3 regions of the Variovorax sp. FG153 genome follow, and region 2 is predicted to be linked to each of the others. Evidence: predicted binding sites of a transcription regulator. Region 2 holds the regulator's gene; each other region holds the start of a gene.
What was found. Region 2 encodes HrcA, which represses chaperone genes, less so after heat shock. Its sites were predicted from a motif close to TTAGCACTCNNNNNNNNNGAGTGCTAA; they were not measured.

Region 1 (6,462 bases), on a different contig from region 2:
CGCCGGCATGCCGACCCAGGTGCCCGAGTAGCGCGAGAGCGCGTAGCCGTAGAGCCCGAACTCCACCAGTTCGGCCACGTTCGCCGGCTGCACCACCGGCATGCTCCAGGCCGCGAAGGCCTGGTCGGACTGGTGCGGCATCGACGAGGACACGCAGCCGTGGTCGTCGCCCGCCACCACCAGCACGCCGCCGTTGGGCGAGGCGCCGTAGGCATTGCCGTGCTTGATGGCGTCGCCCGCGCGGTCCACGCCCGGGCCCTTGCCGTACCACATGCCGAACACGGCATCGACCTCGCGCTCGGGGTCGGACTCCACGCGCTGGGTGCCGAGCACCTGGGTGGCGGCCAGTTCCTCGTTGATGGCGGGCACGAAGCGCACGCCCTCCTGCTCGAAGCGGCTGCCGGCCTTCCAGATCGCCTGGTCGACCATGCCGAGCGGCGAGCCGCGGTAGCCGCTGACGAAGCCGCGGCTGTCGAGGCCGCGCGCGGCATCGCGCTGGCGCTGCATGCACAAGAGGCGCACCAGCGCCTGCGTGCCGGTGAGGAAGACCACGCCCGAGTTCGCCCAGAGGTTGTCGGCGAGCTGGTAGCCCGGACGGGCGAGGGTGGTCGTGGCGGCGGTTTCGGCGGCGCGGGTGGGGGCTGCGGCCGAAGAGAGGTCATTCGAATTCATTGCGAGATTGTTGTTCTCGCTCAGGAGGAATATTCTCTTGAATCACTACAGGGTGACCCTGTAATCAGGAATATCCATCTCGAAAATCGCCATGAACGACGAATTTATTCCTCTCGACCATCATTCGCTGCGCATCCTCGACGAACTGCAGCGCGACGCGCGCCAGACCGTGCAGCAGATCGCCGACGCGGTGGGACTGTCGCCCACGCCCTGCTGGCGCCGCATCAAGGACATGGAGGCCAGCGGCGTGATCCGCGGCTACACGGTGATCGTCGACCGCGAGAAGGTGGGGCTGAACCTCGCGGCCGTGACCGAGGTGAACCTCGACCGCCACAGCGAGGCCAAGGTGCGCGACTTCGAGCGCGCCGTGGCCGCGAGTCCGCAGGTGGTGCGCTGCGCCTCGGCCACCGGGCCGGCCGACTACATCCTCACGGTGCTGGTGCCCGACATCAAGCACTACGAGCAGTTCCTGCACACCACGCTGTTCGAGCAGGCCGGCGTGACGCACGTGCGCTCGGCGATCGTGCTGCGCGAGGTCAAGGCCGATGCGCCGCTGCCGATCGACATGGCGTCGACCGCGGCGGGGCCGAGACGGCGCTCGAAATGAAAAAGGCCGGGGCGAACCCCGGCCTTCTTCGTGTCTGGACGACCCGCCCGCCGAACGCCGAAGCGCTCGCCGGGCGAGAGGCAATTACATGCCCATGCCGCCCATGCCACCCATGCCGCCCATGTCGGGCATGCCGCCGCCGGCAGGAGCTTCGTCCTTCGGAGCGTCAGCCACCATGGCTTCGGTCGTCAGCAGCAGCGAGGCCACCGAGGCGGCGTTCTGCAGCGCGGTGCGGGTCACCTTGGTCGGGTCCAGGATGCCCAGCTCGAGCATGTCGCCGTACGAGTCGTTGGCGGCATTGAAGCCGTAGTTGCCCTTGCCGGCCAGCACCGCGTTAACGACCACCGAGGCTTCGCCGCCGGCGTTGTTCACGATTTCGCGCAGGGGGGCTTCGATGGCCTTGAGCACCAGCTTGATGCCGGCGTCCTGGTCGGCGTTGTCGCCCTTGACCTTGTCGCCCACGGCTTGCTTGGCGCGCAGCAGGGCCACGCCACCACCGGCAACCACGCCTTCTTCCACTGCAGCGCGGGTGGCGTGCAGGGCGTCTTCGACGCGAGCCTTCTTTTCCTTCATTTCGACTTCGGTGGCGGCGCCGACCTTGATCACCGCAACGCCGCCGGCCAGCTTGGCCACGCGCTCTTGCAGCTTTTCACGGTCGTAGTCGCTCGTGGCTTCCTCGATCTGCACGCGCACTTGCTTCACGCGGGCTTCGATGTCGGCAGCAGCGCCGGCGCCGTCGATGATGATGGTGTTTTCCTTGCCCACTTCGATGCGCTTGGCCTGGCCCAGGTCGGCCAGCGTCACCTTCTCGAGGGTCAGGCCGACTTCTTCGGCGATGACCTTGCCGCCCGTCAGGATGGCGATGTCTTCGAGCATGGCCTTGCGGCGGTCGCCGAAGCCAGGCGCCTTGACGGCCACGACCTTCAGGATGCCGCGGATCGTGTTCACGACCAGCGTCGCCAGGGCTTCGCCCTCGACTTCTTCGGCAATGATCAGCAGCGGACGACCGGCCTTGGCGACTTGTTCCAGCGTGGGGAGCAGGTCACGGATGTTGCTGATCTTCTTGTCGAACAGCAGCACGAAGGGGTTGTCGAGCAGCGCCGATTGCTTCTCGGGGTTGTTGATGAAGTAGGGCGACAGGTAGCCGCGGTCGAATTGCATGCCTTCGACGACGTCCAGTTCGCTGTCCAGCGACTTGCCGTCTTCGACGGTGATCACGCCTTCCTTGCCGACCTTGTCCATCGCGTCGGCGATGAGCTTGCCGATGGTTTCGTCGCTGTTGGCCGAGATCGAGCCGACTTGAGCGATTTCCTTCGACGTGGTGGTGGGCTTCGAAGCCTTCTTCAGCTCTTCGACCAGGGCCGTCACGGCCTTGTCGATGCCGCGCTTCAGGTCCATCGGGTTGATGCCGGCGGCCACGTACTTGAAGCCTTCGCGCACGATGGCTTGTGCCAGCACGGTCGCGGTGGTGGTGCCGTCACCGGCGTTGTCCGAAGTCTTGGAAGCCACTTCCTTCACGAGCTGGGCGCCCATGTTCTGCAGCTTGTCCTTGAGTTCGATTTCCTTCGCGACCGACACACCGTCCTTGGTCACGGTGGGGGCGCCGAACGAGCGCTCGAGCACCACGTTGCGGCCCTTGGGGCCCAGGGTGACCTTGACCGCGTTGGCCAGGATGTTCACACCCTCGACCATGCGTGCGCGGGCTTCACCGCCGAAGACTACGTCTTTTGCTGCCATGTTCTATTACTCCGAATGGGGATCTGTTGAATTACTTCTCGACGACCGCGAACAGGTCGTCTTCCTTCATGACCAGCAGTTCGTCGCCGCCGACCTTGACGGTCTGGCCGCTGTACTTGCCGAACAGGACGCGGTCGCCGACCTTGACGGTCAGTGCGGCCAGTTCGCCCTTGTCGTTGCGCTTGCCCGGGCCCACGGCCAGGACTTCACCCTGATCGGGCTTTTCGGCGGCGGCGTCGGGAATGACGATGCCCGAGGCAGTCTTGGTTTCGCTGTCAACACGCTTGACGATCACGCGATCGGCCAAAGGACGAAGTTTCATTGCATCTCCTGGATAAGAAACTGGGTGGTGGTTTTTTGGGCGCCCATCCCGCAGGACCGGTTGCCCGTCGACTGGAGGCGAGGCTTGTTAGCACTCAACCACAGCGAGTGCTAATCATAAGGGCAATCGCCGGGGTTTCAAGCGCCGGAGCGGGCCGAGCCGGAAGTCGGTTGCCACGATTCAATATTTCAACGATGATTGAAGTATGGAAGAAGAAGTCGTCATCCGTTCCCTGATGGCACTTGCCCAGAGCGTGCGCCTGCGCGTGTTTCGCGCCCTGGTCGTGGCCGGCCCGCAGGGCATGACGCCTGGCGCGCTGACCGAAACGCTGGGCGTTCCGGCCACGGGCCTGTCGTTCCATCTCAAGGAGCTGGGCCGCGCGGGCCTGGTGTCGCAGGAGCGGCAGGGGCGCCACCTGATCTACCGCGCCTCGTTCGACCGGATGAACGGGCTGCTGGCCTATCTGAGCGAGAACTGCTGCCAGGGGCAGCCCTGCGGGGTCGATGCGCAAGGCGCGTCCTGCGACTGCTGACGGTCGGCACCGCATCGTTTGCTCGCCCCATGCTCACCGCCGTTCTCATCTTTCTCGCGACCCTGGTGCTCGTCATCTGGCAGCCGCGCGGCCTCGGCATCGGATGGAGCGCCGCGCTGGGCGCGCTGGTGGCCCTGGCCCTCGGCGTGGTGCATCCGCCCGACGTCGTGCGGGTCTGGCAGATCGTCTGGAATGCCACCGGGACCTTCATCGCCGTGATCGTCATCAGCCTGCTGCTCGACGAGGCCGGCTTCTTCGAATGGGCCGCGCTGCACGTCGCGCGCTGGGGCGGCGGCAGCGGCGGCCGGCTGTTCGCCTTCATCGTGCTGCTGGGCGCGGCCGTCTCGGCGCTGTTCGCCAACGACGGCGCCGCGCTGATCCTCACGCCGATCGTGATGGCCATGCTGGTGGCGCTGGGCTTCACGCCGGCCACCACCCTGGCTTTCGTGATGGCGGCGGGCTTCATCGCCGACACCGCGAGCCTGCCGCTGATCGTGTCGAATCTCGTCAACATCGTCTCGGCCGACTTCTTCGGGATCGGTTTCAGCGCCTATGCGGCGGTGATGGTGCCGGTCAACCTCGTTGCGGTGGTCGCCAGCCTGCTGGCCTTGCTGCTCTACTTTCGTCGCGACATCCCCGCGCGCTACGACGCCAGCCGCCTCAAGCGCCCGGCCGATGCCATTCGCGACCCGGCCACCTTCCGCGCGGGCTGGGTCGTGCTGGTGCTGCTGCTCGTCGGCTTCTTCGGCCTCGAGCCATTGGGCGTGCCGGTCAGCGCCGTGGCGGCCGTTGGCGCGCTGCTGCTGCTGGCCGTGGCGGCCCGCGGCGAGGTCATTGCCACGCGCAAGGTGCTGCGCGGCGCGCCCTGGCAGATCGTCGTGTTCTCGCTGGGCATGTACCTGGTGGTCTACGGCCTGCGCAATGCCGGCCTGACCGAGCGGATCTCGACGCTGCTCGACGTGTTCGCGCAAGGCGGCATCTGGGGCGCGGCCCTGGGCACGGGTTTCCTGGCGGCCGTGCTGTCCTCCGTGATGAACAACATGCCGACGGTGCTGGTCGGCGCGTTCTCCATCGATGCCTCGGGCGCCACCGGCGTGGTGAAGGAGGCGATGGTCTACGCCAACGTCATCGGCTGCGACCTGGGCCCGAAGATCACGCCGATCGGCAGCCTCGCCACCTTGCTGTGGCTGCATGTGCTCGCGAAGAAGGGCACCACCATCGGCTGGGACTGCTACTTCAAGGTGGGCGTCGTCATGACGGTGCCCGTGCTCGCCCTGACCCTCGCCGCGCTCGCACTGCGCCTGAGCTTCGGCTGATCTGCTTTCTCACCAGCGACATCCCTCCCTTCCATGAGCGACATCACGATCTATCACAACCCCGACTGCGGCACGTCGCGCAACGTGCTCGCGCTGATCCGCAACAGCGGCGAGGAGCCGACCGTCATCGAGTACCTCAAGCATCCGCCGAGCCGCGCAACGCTCGAGCAACTGGTCGCCGACATGGGCATCGGCGTGCGCGACCTGCTGCGCCAGAAGGGCACGCCCCACGACGAGCTCGGGCTGGCCGATGCGAAGTGGACCGATGCGGAGCTGATCGGCTTCATGCTCGCGCATCCGATCCTCATCAACCGCCCGATCGTCGTCACGCCGTTGGGCACGCGCCTGTGCCGGCCATCGGAGGCCGTGCTCGACCTGCTGCCGCACGCCCAGCGCGGCGCGTTCTCGAAGGAAGACGGCGAGCCCGTCATCGATGCGAAAGGCCAGCGTGTCGCCAAGCCCTGACCTGCCGAACCTGGATGCGGAGGCCTTCCGGCTGCCGGACCCACGGCACCTGTGGCCCGCCGAGCGTTCGACGCACGCGCCGCGCATCCTGTTGCTCTACGGCTCGGTCCGCGAGCGCTCGTACAGCCGCCTGCTGACCGAAGAGGCCGAGCGGTTGCTGCGCACGCTGGGCGCGCAGACCCGCGTCTTCGATCCGCGCGGCCTGCCGCTGCCCGACAGCGAACCCGAGGACCATCCGAAGGTGCAGGAGCTGCGCGCGCTCGCGCAGTGGTCCGAAGGCATGGTCTGGTGCTCGCCGGAACGCCATGGCGCGATGACCGGCATCATGAAGGCGCAGCTCGACTGGATCCCGCTGTCGGTCGGCTCCGTGCGGCCGACGCAGGGCAAGACGCTGGCCGTGATGGAGGTCTCGGGCGGCTCGCAGTCCTTCAATGCGGTGAACCAGCTGCGCGTGCTCGGACGCTGGATGCGCATGATCACCATCCCGAACCAGTCCTCGGTGGCCAAGGCCTACCTCGAGTTCGACGAAGCCGGGCGCATGAAGCCCTCGCCGTACTACGAACGCGTGGTCGACGTCATGGAGGAGCTGGTCAAGTTCACGCTGCTGACGCGCGACTGCGCCGGCCATCTGGTCGATCGCTACAGCGAGCGGCGCGAGAGTGCCGAGGCCTTGTCGCGGCGCGTGAACCTGCGAAGCATCTAGCGCCGTGCCTTGCCGGGCGCGGTCCAGCCCGACGGCAGGGCCGGCGCGCCCGCGACCAGCGCATCCCAGAGATGGCGCGACGCGTTCGTGTGATGGCGTGTGCGCGAA
Region 2 (6,462 bases):
AGACCGGCCTTGCCCGGCTGGGCCAGCGGCTGCAGATCGACCTCGAAGCGGCCGCCCTGCATGCCCAGGCCCTGCATCGCCTGCGTGACCGCCTGGGCCAGCCTGGGCGCGGCCTGCTTGCGCAGCTTGCCGAGCGCGCGGGCTTCCTTCAGGTAGGCCTGCTGCGCGGCCTGCTCGGCGCGTTCCAGGCCCTCGAGGTCGCTCTGCGCGTCGAGGGCCTGCAGCTCGGCCTGCCAGCCGGCCAGCAGCGCCGGCAGTTCGGCCGGCGGGCGCTTGTAGCGGCGCGCCAGCGACATCCACAGGCTCATGCGTTCGTCGAGCTCGGCCAGCCGCTGCGGGTCGGTGTCGGCGTCGCGCAGGTAGCCGTGCAGCGAGTGCGCGGCGTCGGCGGCCTGCGCGATGCTGGAGGACAGCACCTCGCCGAGCGCGCGGAACTCGGGCTCGATGTGTTCGCAGTTCTGCAGCAGCGTGACCGCGCGCGAGAGCGCGGCCAGCGCGCCGTTGTCCTCGTCCTCGAGCGCGTGGCTGGCGCCCTGGGCGGCATCGATCAGCGCCTGCGCGTTCGAGATGCGCGTGTGGCTGCCCGACAGTTCTTCCCATTCGTCGGCGCCGGGCGCGAGCTTCGCGACCTCCGAGATCTGCCACTGCAGCCGCTCGCGCTCGCGCTGCAGCGAATCCTGCGTGCCGCGCGCCTGCTCGAGCGCGGACAGCGCCTGGCGCCAGCCGTGCCAGGCGGCGTCGAGCGCATCGGTGCGCACGCCCGCGTAGGCATCGAGCAGGCCGCGCACCGCGTCGGGCCGCGTGAGGCTTTGCCAGGCATGCTGGCCATGGATGTCGAGCAGCCGGTCGCCGATGTCGCGCAGTTGCGTCGCGGTGGCGGGGCTGCCGTTGATCCAGCCGCGGCTGCGGCCCTGCAGGTCGACGGTGCGGCGCAGCAGCAGGGCATCGCCCGCCTCGAAGCCGCCTTCGTCGAGCCAGGCCACGAAGGTCGGGTCGTGGTCGAACTCCGCGCTCACGTCGAGCCGCTCGGCGCCTTCGCGCACCGCGCCCGCATCGGCGCGGTTGCCGAGCGCGAGCTGCAGCGCGTCGATCAGGATGGATTTGCCCGCGCCGGTTTCGCCGGTCAGCACCGTGAAGCCGTCGGACAGATCGATCTCCAGGGATCGCACGATCACGAAATCGCGCAGTGCGATGCGTCTGAGCGCCATCTCAGGAACCTCCTTCGTTCCAATGCAGTTTCTTGCGCAGCGTGTCGAAATAGCTCCAGCCGCGCGGATGCAGGAAACGCACCCGGAAATCGGAGCGGCGCACCACCACGCGGTCGCCGATCGCGAGCGAGGCCAGCGATTGCATGTCGAAATTCGCGCTGGCGTCGCGCCCGCCCACGAGCTCGATCACGATCTCGTCGGCATCGGGCAGCAGCACCGGGCGGTTCGACAGCGTGTGCGGCGCGATCGGCACCAGCACCCAGCCCGGCACCGCCGGATGCAGCAGCGGCCCGCCGGCCGACAGCGCATAGGCCGTCGAGCCCGTGGGCGACGCGATGATCAGGCCGTCGGCGCGCTGGTTGGCCACGAAATGCTTGCCCACCGACACCCGCAGCTCGACCATGCCCGAGGTCGCGCCGCGGTTGACCACCACGTCGTTCATCGCGAGCGCGTCGAACACCACGGCGCCGTCGCGCATCACCTGCGCGTGCATCAGGCTGCGGTGGTCTTCCTCGTATTCGCCGGCCAGCATCGGGATCAGCGTGGCCTGGTAGTTGTCGAGCGGGATGTCGGTGATGAAGCCGAGCCGGCCCCGGTTGATGCCGATCAGCGGAATGCCGAAGGCCGCGAGCTGCCGGCCGATGCCGAGCATGGTGCCGTCGCCGCCAACCACCAGGCCGAGGTCGCACTGCTGGCCGATCTGCTCGACCGTGAGGGCTTCGTAGCGGTCGCCGGTGGGCAGCGCCTGGGCCGGTTCGTCGTCGCCGCGCGGTTGCTCGACGTAGACCTTGCAGCCTTGAGATTCGAGGAAGCTCGCGATGCCTTCCATCACGCTGTCGCGCTCGCCGCACCGGGCACCGGAAGCCTGGTATTTGCCGATCAGCGCGACGTGACGAAAGGGGGAAGTCATGGCTACAAATTACAACACTAAAATCTTGCAATGCTGGACGACCGCGCCAAGTTGCTGCTCAAGACGCTCGTCGAGCGCTACATCGCCGATGGCCAGCCGGTCGGCTCGCGAACGCTCTCGCGTTCCTCGGGCCTGGACCTCTCGCCCGCGACCATCCGCAACGTGATGTCGGACCTCGAGGCGCTCGGGCTGATCGCCAGTCCGCACACCTCGGCCGGCCGCGTGCCCACGGCGCGCGGCTACCGGCTTTTCGTCGACACCATGCTCACCGCGCAGCGCGAGCACCTGGCCGCGCCGAGCCTCGCGCCCGACCAGCCGCAGCGCGTGATCGCCAATGCGGCGCACCTGCTGTCGAACCTCTCGCAGTTCGTCGGCGTGGTGATGGCGCCACGGCGTTCGTCGGTGTTCAAGCAGATCGAGTTCCTGCGCCTGTCGGACCGCCGGCTGCTGGTGATCATCGTCTCGCCCGAGGGCGACGTGCAGAACCGCGTGATCTTTCCCGAGGCCGATTACTCGCAGTCGCAGCTGGTCGAGGCCGCGAACTACATCAACGCCCACTACGCGGGCCTGACGATCGAGCAGGTGCGCGACCGGCTGCAGTCCGAGGTCGACACGCTGCGCGGCGAGATCGCGGCGCTGATGCAGGCGGCCGTGAAGGTCAGCTCGGACGTGCTGAGCGAATCGCAGGAAGACGACGTCGTGATCTCGGGCGAGCGCAACCTGCTCGCGGTCAGCGATTTCTCGAGCGACATGGGGCAGCTGCGGCGCGCCTTCGAGCTCTTCGAGCAGAAGGCGCAGCTGATGCGGCTGCTCGACGTGTCGAGCAAGGCCGAGGGCGTGCGCATCTTCATCGGCGGCGAGAGCCAGGTGGTGCCGGTCGAGGAGCTGTCCATCGTCAGCGCCAACTACGAGGTCGACGGCCAGGTCGTGGGCACGCTGGGCGTGATCGGCCCGACGCGCATGCCCTACGAGCGCATGATCCAGATCGTCGACATCACCTCGAGGCTGGTCAGCAACGCGCTGAGCCACCGCAAGTAGCGGGGCGCCTTTTCGGCGCGAATAGAATCGGGTCCACGTGGGCCGTTAGCTCAGTTGGTTAGAGCAGCGGACTCATAATCCGTTGGTCGCTGGTTCAAGCCCAGCACGGCCTACCACCCGTATTTTTGAGATTTGTTTCGACGAATCGGAAAGGTCCCAAAAATACGTGCTATGATCGCAAGCTGTGCGGCTGTAGCTCAGTTGGATAGAGTACTTGGCTACGAACCAAGGGGTCGTGGGTTCAATTCCTGCCAGCCGCACCACTCTTCAAGGGTCAACTCGGAAACGAGTTGACCCTTTTCTTTTTGGTGCGGGGCTCGTCCGTGCACGGCGGACGCCACGCTTTTCTTTCGATCTCCGAAAGGCGTCGCTTGAACAAGGCATTCACCAAGGAAATGGATTCCGACGCGGACGACGATGGCGCCGACGGCGCTATGCCGCCGCTGCCCGCGGGCGGCAAGAACTACATCACGCCGGCGGGCTACGAGCGGCTGCGGACCGAGTTGCTGCACCTGATGGACGAGGAGCGGCCCAAGGTGGTCGAGGCCGTGCACTGGGCCGCCAAGAACGGCGACCGCTCGGAGAACGGCGACTACCTCTACGGCAAGAAGCGGCTGCGCGAGATCGACCGCCGTATCCGCTTCCTCACCAAGCGCCTCGAGATCGCCGAGGTGACCGACCCCTCCGTGCACCACGGCAGCGACCAGGTCTTCTTCGGCGCCACGGTGCGCTATGCGGACGAGAACGGCGACGAGCGCAGCGTGACGATCCTCGGCATCGACGAGGCCGACAGCGCGCAGTCGCAGGTCAGCTGGATCTCGCCGATCGCGCGGGCGCTGCTGAAGGCGCGGGAGGGCGACGTGGTCAAGCTCGTGACGCCGGGCGGCACGCACGAGGTCGAGTTGCTGTCGGTCGTCTATCCGGCGCCGGAGCCAGGCGCCGCATAGAGGCTGCGCCGCAGGCGCGGAATCAGGACGCGGGAACGCTGCGCGCGGCGGACAGCACCGAGGTGGTCCGGCGCACCGAACGCAGCACCGCATCGAGGTGCGAGCGATCGCGCACCGCGATCACGAAGCGCAGATCGGTCGAATCCTGCGGCGTCTCGTCGGCCATCTCGACGTGGGTGATGTCGGCTTCGGCATCGGCCAGCGTGGCGGCCACGCGCGCCAGCACGCCCTTGTCGTTGCGCACGGTGATGATCACGCCGGTTTCGAAGGCGCGCGTCGGTTCGTCAGCCCACTCGACCGCGAAGAAGCGTTCGCTGTCCTTGTGGCGCAGGCGCTGGCCCACGCCGCAGGCCTCGGTGTGCACCACCAGGCCCTCGCCGTGGCCGAGGTAGCCCACGATCGGGTCGCCCGGGATCGGGCGGCAGCACAGCGCGAAGCGCACCGACGAGTTCTCGCTGCCGTCGAGCGTGACCGCGCCTTGCGAGATGGTTTCGTGCGAGATGAAGCGCTCGCGGCTCAACAGCAGCGCGTCGGGGCGCTCGCCGAGCTCGGCCATGAGCGCCATCAGCCGCTTGGCCACGATGCTCGCGATGCGCTTGCCCAGGCCGATGTCGGTCAGCAGTTCGGCGCGCGTGCGGTTGCCGGTGAAGCGCAGCAGCTTTTCCCACAGCGGCTGGTGCTCCGCATCGTCCTCGGGCAGCTTGCTCAGGCCTTCGGCGCGCAGGGCCTGCGCCAGCAGCTTCTCGCCCAGGCCTTCGGATTCGGCGTGGGCCAGGGTCTTGAGGTAGTGGCGGATCTTCGAGCGCGCACGGCCGGTCCGCACGAAGCCGAGCCAGGCCGGATTGGGCGTGGAGACCGGCGCGGTGATCACCTCGACCACGTCGCCGTTCTTGAGCTCGGTGCGCAGCGGCACCTGGTCGCCGTTGATGCGCGCGGCCGAGGTGTGGTCGCCGATGTTGCTGTGGATCGCGTAGGCGAAGTCGACCACGGTCGCGCCGCGCGGCAGCGCCATGATCTGGCTCTTGGGCGTGAAGACGTAGACGGCGTCGGGGAACAGGTCGACCTTGACGTGGTCCCAGAACTCCGCGGCGTCGCGCGTCTCGTCCTGGATGTCGAGCAGCGACTGCAGCCACTTGGTGCCCAGGCGGTCGTTGCTGGCCGTGCTCGGGTCCGCGGCCTTGTAGAGCCAGTGCGCCGCCACGCCCGACTCGGCCACCACGTGCATGGCGTCGGTGCGCAACTGGAACTCGACGCTGACGCCCGCCGGGCCCACCAGTGTGGTGTGCAGCGACTGGTAGCCGTTGAGCTTGGCGATCGCGATGTGGTCCTTGAACTTGCCCGGCAGCGGCTTGTACATCTGGTGCAGGATGCCCAGGCCGGTGTAGCAGGCGATCACGTTCGGCACGATCAGCCGGAAGCCGTAGATGTCGGTGACCTGGGCGAAGCTCAGGTGCTTTTCCTCCATCTTGCGGTAGATCGAATAGAGCGTCTTCTCGCGCCCCGCGATCCGCAGCGTCATGTTGGCGGCGGCGAAGGCGGTCTCGACCTCGCGCTGCACCTTCTGGATCAGGTCGCGCCGGCGACCGCGCGCCTTGGCCACGGCCTTGGCCAACGTTGCATAGCGCCACGGTTTGAGGTGCCGGAACGACAGTTCCTGTAACTCGCGGTACGTCTGATTGAGGCCGAGCCGGTGCGCGATGGGTGCGTAGATGTCGAGCGTTTCGCGCGAGATCCGGGCCCATTTCTCGCGCGGCGCGTCGGCCAGCGTGCGCATGTTGTGCGTGCGGTCGGCCAGCTTGACCAGGATCACGCGCACGTCGCGCGCCATCGCCAGCAGCATCTTGCGGAAGGACTCGGCCTGGTTCTCCTCGCGCGTGTTGAACTGCAGCTTGTCGAGCTTGGTGAGGCCATCGACCAGCTCGGCCACCGGCGCGCCGAAGCGCTCGATCAGTTCGGGCTTGGTGACGCCGCAGTCCTCGATGGCATCGTGCAGCAGGGCGGCCATCAGGGCCTGCGCGTCGAGCTTCCACTCGGCGCATTGCGCCGCCACGGCGATGGGGTGGGTGATGTAGGGCTCGCCGCTGTTGCGCAGCTGGCCCAGGTGGGCCTCGTCGGCGAAACGGTAGGCGCGGCGGACCAGTTCGGTGTCTTCGGGGCTCAGGTAGTCGAGCCTGGCCGTCAGGGCCGCGAAGCTGGCGGCGGCCGCATTCAGCGCCGCCGGGCTCGGCTTCGGCGTGCCCGCAGGGGCATGGGACTGAGATTTTGCGACCGCGCTCATGGCTATCACTTTAGCGTGACCGCTGTGTGGACGTGATCAGGCGTAAAAAAAGCACCGCGTCGCGGTGCTTTTCCGTTGCAA
Region 3 (6,462 bases), on a different contig from region 2:
TGCCTGCAGGGGGCCTTCGGCGCGCTCACCGTCACCTGGAAGCTCTTCCCCGCCATCGTCACGCTGCACCTGCTGGGCGCCGTGGTGCTGCTCGCGCTGCTGTGCATCCAGGCCGTGCGCTACCGCCAGGTGGCCGCGCAGCGCCTGCCCACGCCGGTGTCGCCGGCGTTGCGCAACGGCCTGATCGCGACCTCGGTGCTGCTGGTGCTGCAGATCGTGCTCGGCGGCTGGGTCAGCACCAACTACGCGGTGCTGGCCTGCACCCAGTTCCCGACCTGCCAGGACAGCTGGTGGCCGCCGATGAATTTCGCGCAGGGCTTCGAGATCTGGCGCCACCTCGGCGTGACCGGCGAGGGCGTGCCGCTCGATTTCGCGGCGCTCACCGCGATCCACTACGCGCACCGGCTCATGGCCTACCTCGTGTTCGTCGCGCTCGGCCTGCTGGCCTGGCGCATGCGCCGCATCGACAGCCTGCGCCCGCAGGCCGGCTGGCTCGCCGGCCTCGCGCTGCTGCAGCTCGCGACCGGCCTGGGCAACGTGCTGCTCGGCTGGCCGCTCGCGGCCGCCCTGCTGCACACGGGCGGCGCCGCGGCGCTCGCGGTGGTGCTGGTCTGGGCGCTGTGCGAGAGCCGGCGCGAGCAGGCGGCCGGCGCCCGCCTGTCGCGCGCGAAGCCCGCCGTTCCACCTGGCGCCCCCCTGCGCGGCGCGGAGGTCCCCCGATGAGCACCCCGATTCCCCTGCAGCAGGCGCATGGCGCGAGCGTGCTGCGGCAGTTCTATGCGCTCACCAAGCCGCGCGTGGTGCAGCTGATCGTCTTCTGCGCGCTGATCGGCATGGTGCTCGCCGTGCCCGGCGCGCCTTCGTGGCTCGACGTGCAGCGCGCCGTGCTGGCCTGCATCGGCATCTGGCTGGTGGCGGGCGCGGCGGCCGCGTTCAACTGCCTGGTCGAGAAGGGCATCGACGCCAAGATGAAGCGCACCGCCTGGCGCCCGACCGCGCGCGGCGAGCTCAGCGACCGCCAGGCGCTGCTGTTCTCGGCGGCGCTGTGCACGGCCGGCTCGGTGCTGCTGTGGTTCACCGTCAACCCTCTCACCATGTGGCTGACCTTCGCCACCTTCGTCGGCTATGCGGTGATCTACACCGTGATCCTCAAGCCGCTGACGCCGCAGAACATCGTGATCGGCGGCGCCTCGGGCGCGATGCCGCCGGTGCTGGGCTGGGCCGCGATGACGGGCGAGGTCGGGCCCGAGGCGCTGATCCTGTTCCTCATCATCTTCCTGTGGACGCCGCCGCACTTCTGGGCGCTGGCGCTCTACCGCGTCGAGGACTATCGCAAGGCCGGCCTGCCGATGCTGCCGGTCACGCACGGCAACGAGTTCACGCGGCTGCAGGTGCTGCTCTACACCTTCATCCTGTTCGCGGCCTGCCTGATGCCCTTCGCCTACGGCATGAGCGGCTGGCTCTACCTCGTGGTGGCCGTGGCCGTGAGCGTGGGCTTCACCGGCTACGCCTTCGCGCTGTGGCGCAACTACTCCGACGCCCTGGCGCGCAAGACCTTCCGGTTCTCGCTGATCCACCTGAGCGTGCTGTTCGCGGCGCTGCTCGTCGACCACTACCTCCGCTGACCCCATGAACAAGCGCAATGCCCTGAAGTTGATCGCCGCCGGCGCGGGCTGGACGGCCGTGTCCGCCACCGTGGGGCTGGGCCTCGCGGGCTGCAGCGAACCCAAGCAGAGCTTCAATGCGGTCGACATCACGGGCGCCGACTACGCGCGCGACTTCTCGCTGAAGGACGCCGACGGCAAGCAGCGCACCATGGCCGACTTCAAGGGCAAGGTGGTCGTGCTGTTCTTCGGCTACGCGCAGTGCCCCGACGTCTGCCCGACCACCATGACCGAGATGGCGCAGGTCAAGCAGCAGCTCGGTGCCGACGGCGACAAGCTGCAGGTGGTGTTCGTCACGGTCGATCCGGCGCGCGACACGCCCGAGGTGATGAAGGCCTACATGGGCGCCTTCGACCCCAGCTTCGTCGCGCTGATCCCGACCGCCGACGAACTCGTCGCCACCGCCAAGGACTTCAAGGTCTATTACAAGAAGGTGGACGGCAAGACGCCCACCAGCTATTCGATGGACCACTCGGCCGCGAGCTTCGTCTACGACCCGCAGGGCCGGTTGCGGCTGTACGCGCGCTACGGCGCCGGCGTGCCGCCCATGGTGGCCGACATCAAGACCCTGCTGGCGGCCTGAGGCCATGGCGAGCGGCACGGAGGCCGAGAGCCTCGCCGCGGCCATCGCGGCGGTCGCGCACCTGAAGGCGCGCAAGGGCGCGTTCCGCATCGCGCTGATTCCGCCCGAGGTGTTGCGCGCCCTCAACGACGGGCTGATCGAGACCGTCAACCTCAACGAATTCCTCGCGCTCGAACTGCCGCAGCTGGCGCGCAGCGTGGCGGGCCACATCGGCCTCGACGCGGCGAGCGAGCGGCTGGTCGACACGCTGGCGATGCTGAGTGCCTTCAAGCCGATGCAGCGGCACGGCCACATCGCGCGGGCGCTGTACGACCTCGCCGCGCTGCACGACGAACGCGACGCCGTTGCGCACCGGCTCGCCACGCATGCCAGCGACGTCGCGCGCTGCTGGGCGGCGCAGTGGGTCACGCTGTCGCAATTGCCGCTGGCCGGCCAGCTCGAGGCGGTGCGGCGCTTCGCGGCCGATCCGCACTTCGGCGTGCGCGAGATCGCCTGGATGGCGGTGCGCGACGCGGTCGTCGGCTCGCTCGACGAGGCGCTCGCGCTGCTGCAGCCGTGGGTGCGCGACGACGATCCCAACATCCGCCGCTTCGCGAGCGAACTCACGCGCCCGCGCGGCGTGTGGTGCGCGCAGATCGAGGCGCTGAAGGCCGAGCCCTGGCGCGCGCTGCCGCTGCTGGAGCCGCTGCGCGCCGACGGCAGCCGCTACGTGCAGAACTCGGTCGCCAACTGGCTCAACGACGCGAGCAAGACGCAGGCGGAGTGGGTCGACGGCGTGTGCGCGCGCTGGGTGAAGGAATCGAACGTGGCCGAGACGCGCTACATCGCCAAGCGCGCGCTGCGCACCCTCGCCAAGACCTCGGGCTGAACGCCCCAAGAAAAAGCCCGGCGCGGGGCCGGGCTCGTTCGAAGGGGCGGAAAAAGCCGATCAGGCGTAGTCGGCCAGCGCCTTCTTCATCTTCTTCATCGCGGCCACTTCGATCTGGCGAATGCGCTCGGCGCTCACGCCATAGACCGCGGCCAGGTCGTGCAGCGTCATGCCGCCCGAGCCGTCGTCGTTGACCTTGAGCCAGCGCTCTTCCACGATGCGGCGGCTGCGTGCGTCGAGGGCCTCGAGCGCGGTCGCGATGCCGTCGCTCGACAGGCGGTCGCGCTGCTGCGATTCGAGCAGCGCGGTCGGTTCCTGCGTCGCGTCGGCCAGGTAGGCGATCGGGCCGAAGGCTTCCTCGCCGTCGTCGTTCGGGCTCGGGTCGAGCAGCACGTCGCCGCCCGACAGCCGGGTTTCCATCTCGAGCACTTCCTCGGGCTTCACGTTCAGGCGCGCGGCCATCTGCGTCACCTCGTCGGCGCTCAGCGTTTCGCGGTGCGTGCCGGTGTCGGCCGCGGCCGAGTCGGCCTTGAAGCCCTGCTTCATCGAGCGCAGGTTGAAGAACAGCTTGCGCTGGGCCTTGGTCGTCGCGACCTTGACCATGCGCCAGTTCTTCAGGATGTACTCGTGGATCTCGGCCTTGATCCAGTGCATGGCGTAGCTCACCAGCCGCACGCCCTGGTCGGGGTCGAAACGCTTCACGGCCTTCATCAGGCCGACGTTGCCCTCCTGGATCAGGTCGCCGTGCGGCAGCCCGTAGCCCAGGTACTGGCGGGAGATGGACACCACGAGGCGCAGGTGCGAGAGGATCAGCGCACCGGCCGCTTCGAGGTCGTTGTGGTCGCGCAAACGGCGGGCGAAGCCCTGCTCTTCCTCGAGGGTGAGCAGCGGCAGTCGGTTGGCGGCCGAAATATAAGCATCCAGGTTACCCAGCGGGGGCACCATCGACCAGGGGTTGGCGACGGCGAGCTGGTTGGCAGAGGCTCCAGACAGGGATGTCATCAGGGGAAACTCCTTCGTATTGGCCATATTAGCACTCGGTTAGAGGGAGTGCTAAGGCAAGGGTTCCCCTAAAGTCTCTATCGGGCCGATAGGCAGGGACTGTCGGCCAGCGGCCCCGAAGGACCGCGGTCTTGTCCGACTTGCGGCCGGCAAAGCCCCGTAAGCGGGTACTTACCAGCGGATGCCCAGCTTCAGCAGCAGCTTGGACACCACGAACAGCGGCCCGACCCAGAGGTATTGGATGTCTTCGAAGAACGAAGGTTTCCGTCCCTCGATCTTGTGGCCGATGAACTGGAAGATCCACGCCACCACGAAGATGGCGGCGGAAATCGGCAACACAAGGCTGCCCATGGCATGGACCAGCGCCAGCAGGATGGCGGTCTGGAGGCCCATCGCGAGCAGGAAGACCGGCGAGCGCAGCGTCAGGTAGTAGACGAGGCTGGCCAGCAGGAAGGCATAGGCAGCCCAGGGATGGATCGCGAAGATCAGCCCGACCAGGCTGACCATGATCGCGGGGATCGCCACGAAGTGGATCAGTTCGTTGGTCGGGTGCCGGTGGCTCTGTTCGTAGTGGGCGAGCAGGCGATCGACCTTGCGGTCGCTGGCGGCCTCGGGCGCGTGGGCGGTGGCGGTGTGCGGCATGGCGTGTCTCCGTGGCTCGTGCGGGCCGTTCGTCGCGGCCCGCGATGGAATCCGCCGATGGTGCCCCGCGCTGGCCTCGCTGGCAAGTGCTATACAAACAATAGCATTACATCGAGCGGCCGCCGCTGGGACTAGCATGACTTCCGGCACTGTCGCCCCCTGGGGGCATCGCTAAGATGCGGCGCGTGGCTCCGCTCGATCCCTCTTCCTCCTCCACTCCCCCGTCCTCGGCGGCGCAGGCCGGCATCGCGCCGCGCGGCCGTACCGCGATCCTGGTGGTCGACGACCACGACCTGCTGCGGCTCGGCGTCTGCGCGCTGGTCCAGGCCCAGGCGACCTCCTCGGGCGCCGCGATCGAGGTCTACGAGGCCGGCAACGTCGCCGACGCGCTCAAGCTCTACGAGGCGCACCAGGACGCCATCGGCCTGGTGCTGCTCGACCTCGCGCTGCCCGACACCCATGGCCTGAGCGGCCTGGCCGAGTTCCGCCTGCGCTATCCCGAGGCCCGCATCGTGGTGCTCTCCGGCACCGGCAACAGCACCCTGGCGCAGGGCGTGCTGGCGCTGGGCGCGAGCGCCTTCCTGCCCAAGTCGGCCGACCTGAAGGAAGTGGTGAGCTTCATCCGCGCCTGCGGCCTGCTCGACCCCGATGCCGCCCAGTCGCCGCCGCCGGCCGTGCCGAAGGCGCTCACGGGCTATGCCGAGTTCGCCCATGCCAGCGCCTGGCAGGAACTCACGCCGCGCCAGATGCAGGTGCTGCAGTGGGTGCTCGAGGGCAAGGCCAACAAGGAGATCGCCCAGCTCGCCAACCTGAGCGAAGGCACGGTGAAGAACCACGTGTCGACCATCCTGCTGCTGTTCGGCATGCGCTCGCGGGCCCAGTTGATCAGCACCCTGCATTGAACGGCGCGCGGTGCTGAACGACCCGGCCGCCGACGTCGTTCTCGGCCAGCGCGTGCTGCGCGAACACGTCGCCTCGGTCTACGACACCTACAGCGCCTCGACGCTGACCCACCTGTGCTTCGTGGCGGTGTTCGGCGCCATCCTCTATGCGCAGCTGCACGACCCGCGGCTGCTGTTCTGGATGGCCGGCATGGTGCTGGCCGACGTCTACGTGTTCTTCACGCCGCGCTGGTACCCGGCGCGGCCGGCCGTCGAGAGCCCGTACTGGGCGCGCAAGATCTCGCGCCTGGTCACGCTGGTCAGCATGGTCACGGCCGTCGTGCCCTGGCTGGTCGTGCCGGCCGGCAACCTGCCGATGACCTCGCTGCTGATGGCGGTCATCGTCGGCAGCTGTGCGCGCGCCTCGCAGTCGCTGTGGCCGCTCAAGCCGGCGCTGTTCGGCTACACGCTGCCGATGTCGCTGGGCATGATCACCGCGCTGGCCTGGCAGGGCGACGGTCTGCACCTGTTCCTGGCCGCGGCCGGCGCGGCCTACCTGATGCTGACCCTGCACGCGGGCATTCGCCAGCACCGGCTCCTGACCGATTCGCTGATGCTGCGCTTCGAGAACGAGGCACTGGCCGCGCGCCTGGGCGAGCAGATCGCGGCCACCGAGCGGGCCAGCCTCGAGAAGACCCGCTTCCTCGGCACCGCCAGCCACGACCTGCGCCAGCCGCTGCATGCGATCGCGCTGTTCGGCGCGGCGCTCGAGAACGAACTGCGCAACCGTCCCGAGGGCCGCAACGCCGAGCGGCTGATGCG

Region 1: a site for HrcA is predicted at 3,426-3,452, ahead of ACODT0_RS15350 (co-chaperone GroES). Genes of this name have one in related genera too.
Region 3: a site for HrcA is predicted at 4,146-4,172, ahead of rpoH (RNA polymerase sigma factor RpoH). Genes of this name have one in related genera too.

Annotation. Positions count from the first base shown of each region.
Region 1 covers NZ_JBMDKG010000012.1:28,830-35,291, forward strand. Annotated here, with positions in the region: gene ACODT0_RS15335 (indolepyruvate ferredoxin oxidoreductase family protein) at 1-672, opposite strand, end outside; gene ACODT0_RS15340 (Lrp/AsnC family transcriptional regulator) at 764-1,279, shown strand; gene groL (chaperonin GroEL) at 1,364-3,016, opposite strand; gene ACODT0_RS15350 (co-chaperone GroES) at 3,048-3,338, opposite strand; gene ACODT0_RS15355 (ArsR/SmtB family transcription factor) at 3,544-3,870, shown strand; gene ACODT0_RS15360 (arsenic transporter) at 3,900-5,186, shown strand; gene arsC (arsenate reductase (glutaredoxin)) at 5,220-5,651, shown strand; gene arsH (arsenical resistance protein ArsH) at 5,620-6,354, shown strand; gene ACODT0_RS15375 (LysR family transcriptional regulator) at 6,351-6,462, opposite strand, start outside.
Region 2 covers NZ_JBMDKG010000053.1:12,628-19,089, forward strand. Annotated here, with positions in the region: gene recN (DNA repair protein RecN) at 1-1,208, opposite strand, end outside; gene ACODT0_RS35570 (NAD kinase) at 1,210-2,118, opposite strand; gene hrcA (heat-inducible transcriptional repressor HrcA) at 2,149-3,156, shown strand; tRNA gene ACODT0_RS35580 (tRNA-Ile) at 3,196-3,272, shown strand; tRNA gene ACODT0_RS35585 (tRNA-Arg) at 3,343-3,419, shown strand; gene greB (transcription elongation factor GreB) at 3,528-4,103, shown strand; gene ACODT0_RS35595 (RelA/SpoT family protein) at 4,126-6,381, opposite strand.
Region 3 covers NZ_JBMDKG010000017.1:115,767-122,228, forward strand. Annotated here, with positions in the region: gene ACODT0_RS19780 (COX15/CtaA family protein) at 1-723, shown strand, start outside; gene cyoE (heme o synthase) at 720-1,625, shown strand; gene ACODT0_RS19790 (SCO family protein) at 1,630-2,247, shown strand; gene ACODT0_RS19795 (DNA alkylation repair protein) at 2,252-3,115, shown strand; gene rpoH (RNA polymerase sigma factor RpoH) at 3,176-4,117, opposite strand; gene ACODT0_RS19805 (Mpo1 family 2-hydroxy fatty acid dioxygenase) at 4,289-4,759, opposite strand; gene ACODT0_RS19810 (response regulator transcription factor) at 4,936-5,661, shown strand; gene ACODT0_RS19815 (ATP-binding response regulator) at 5,672-6,462, shown strand, end outside.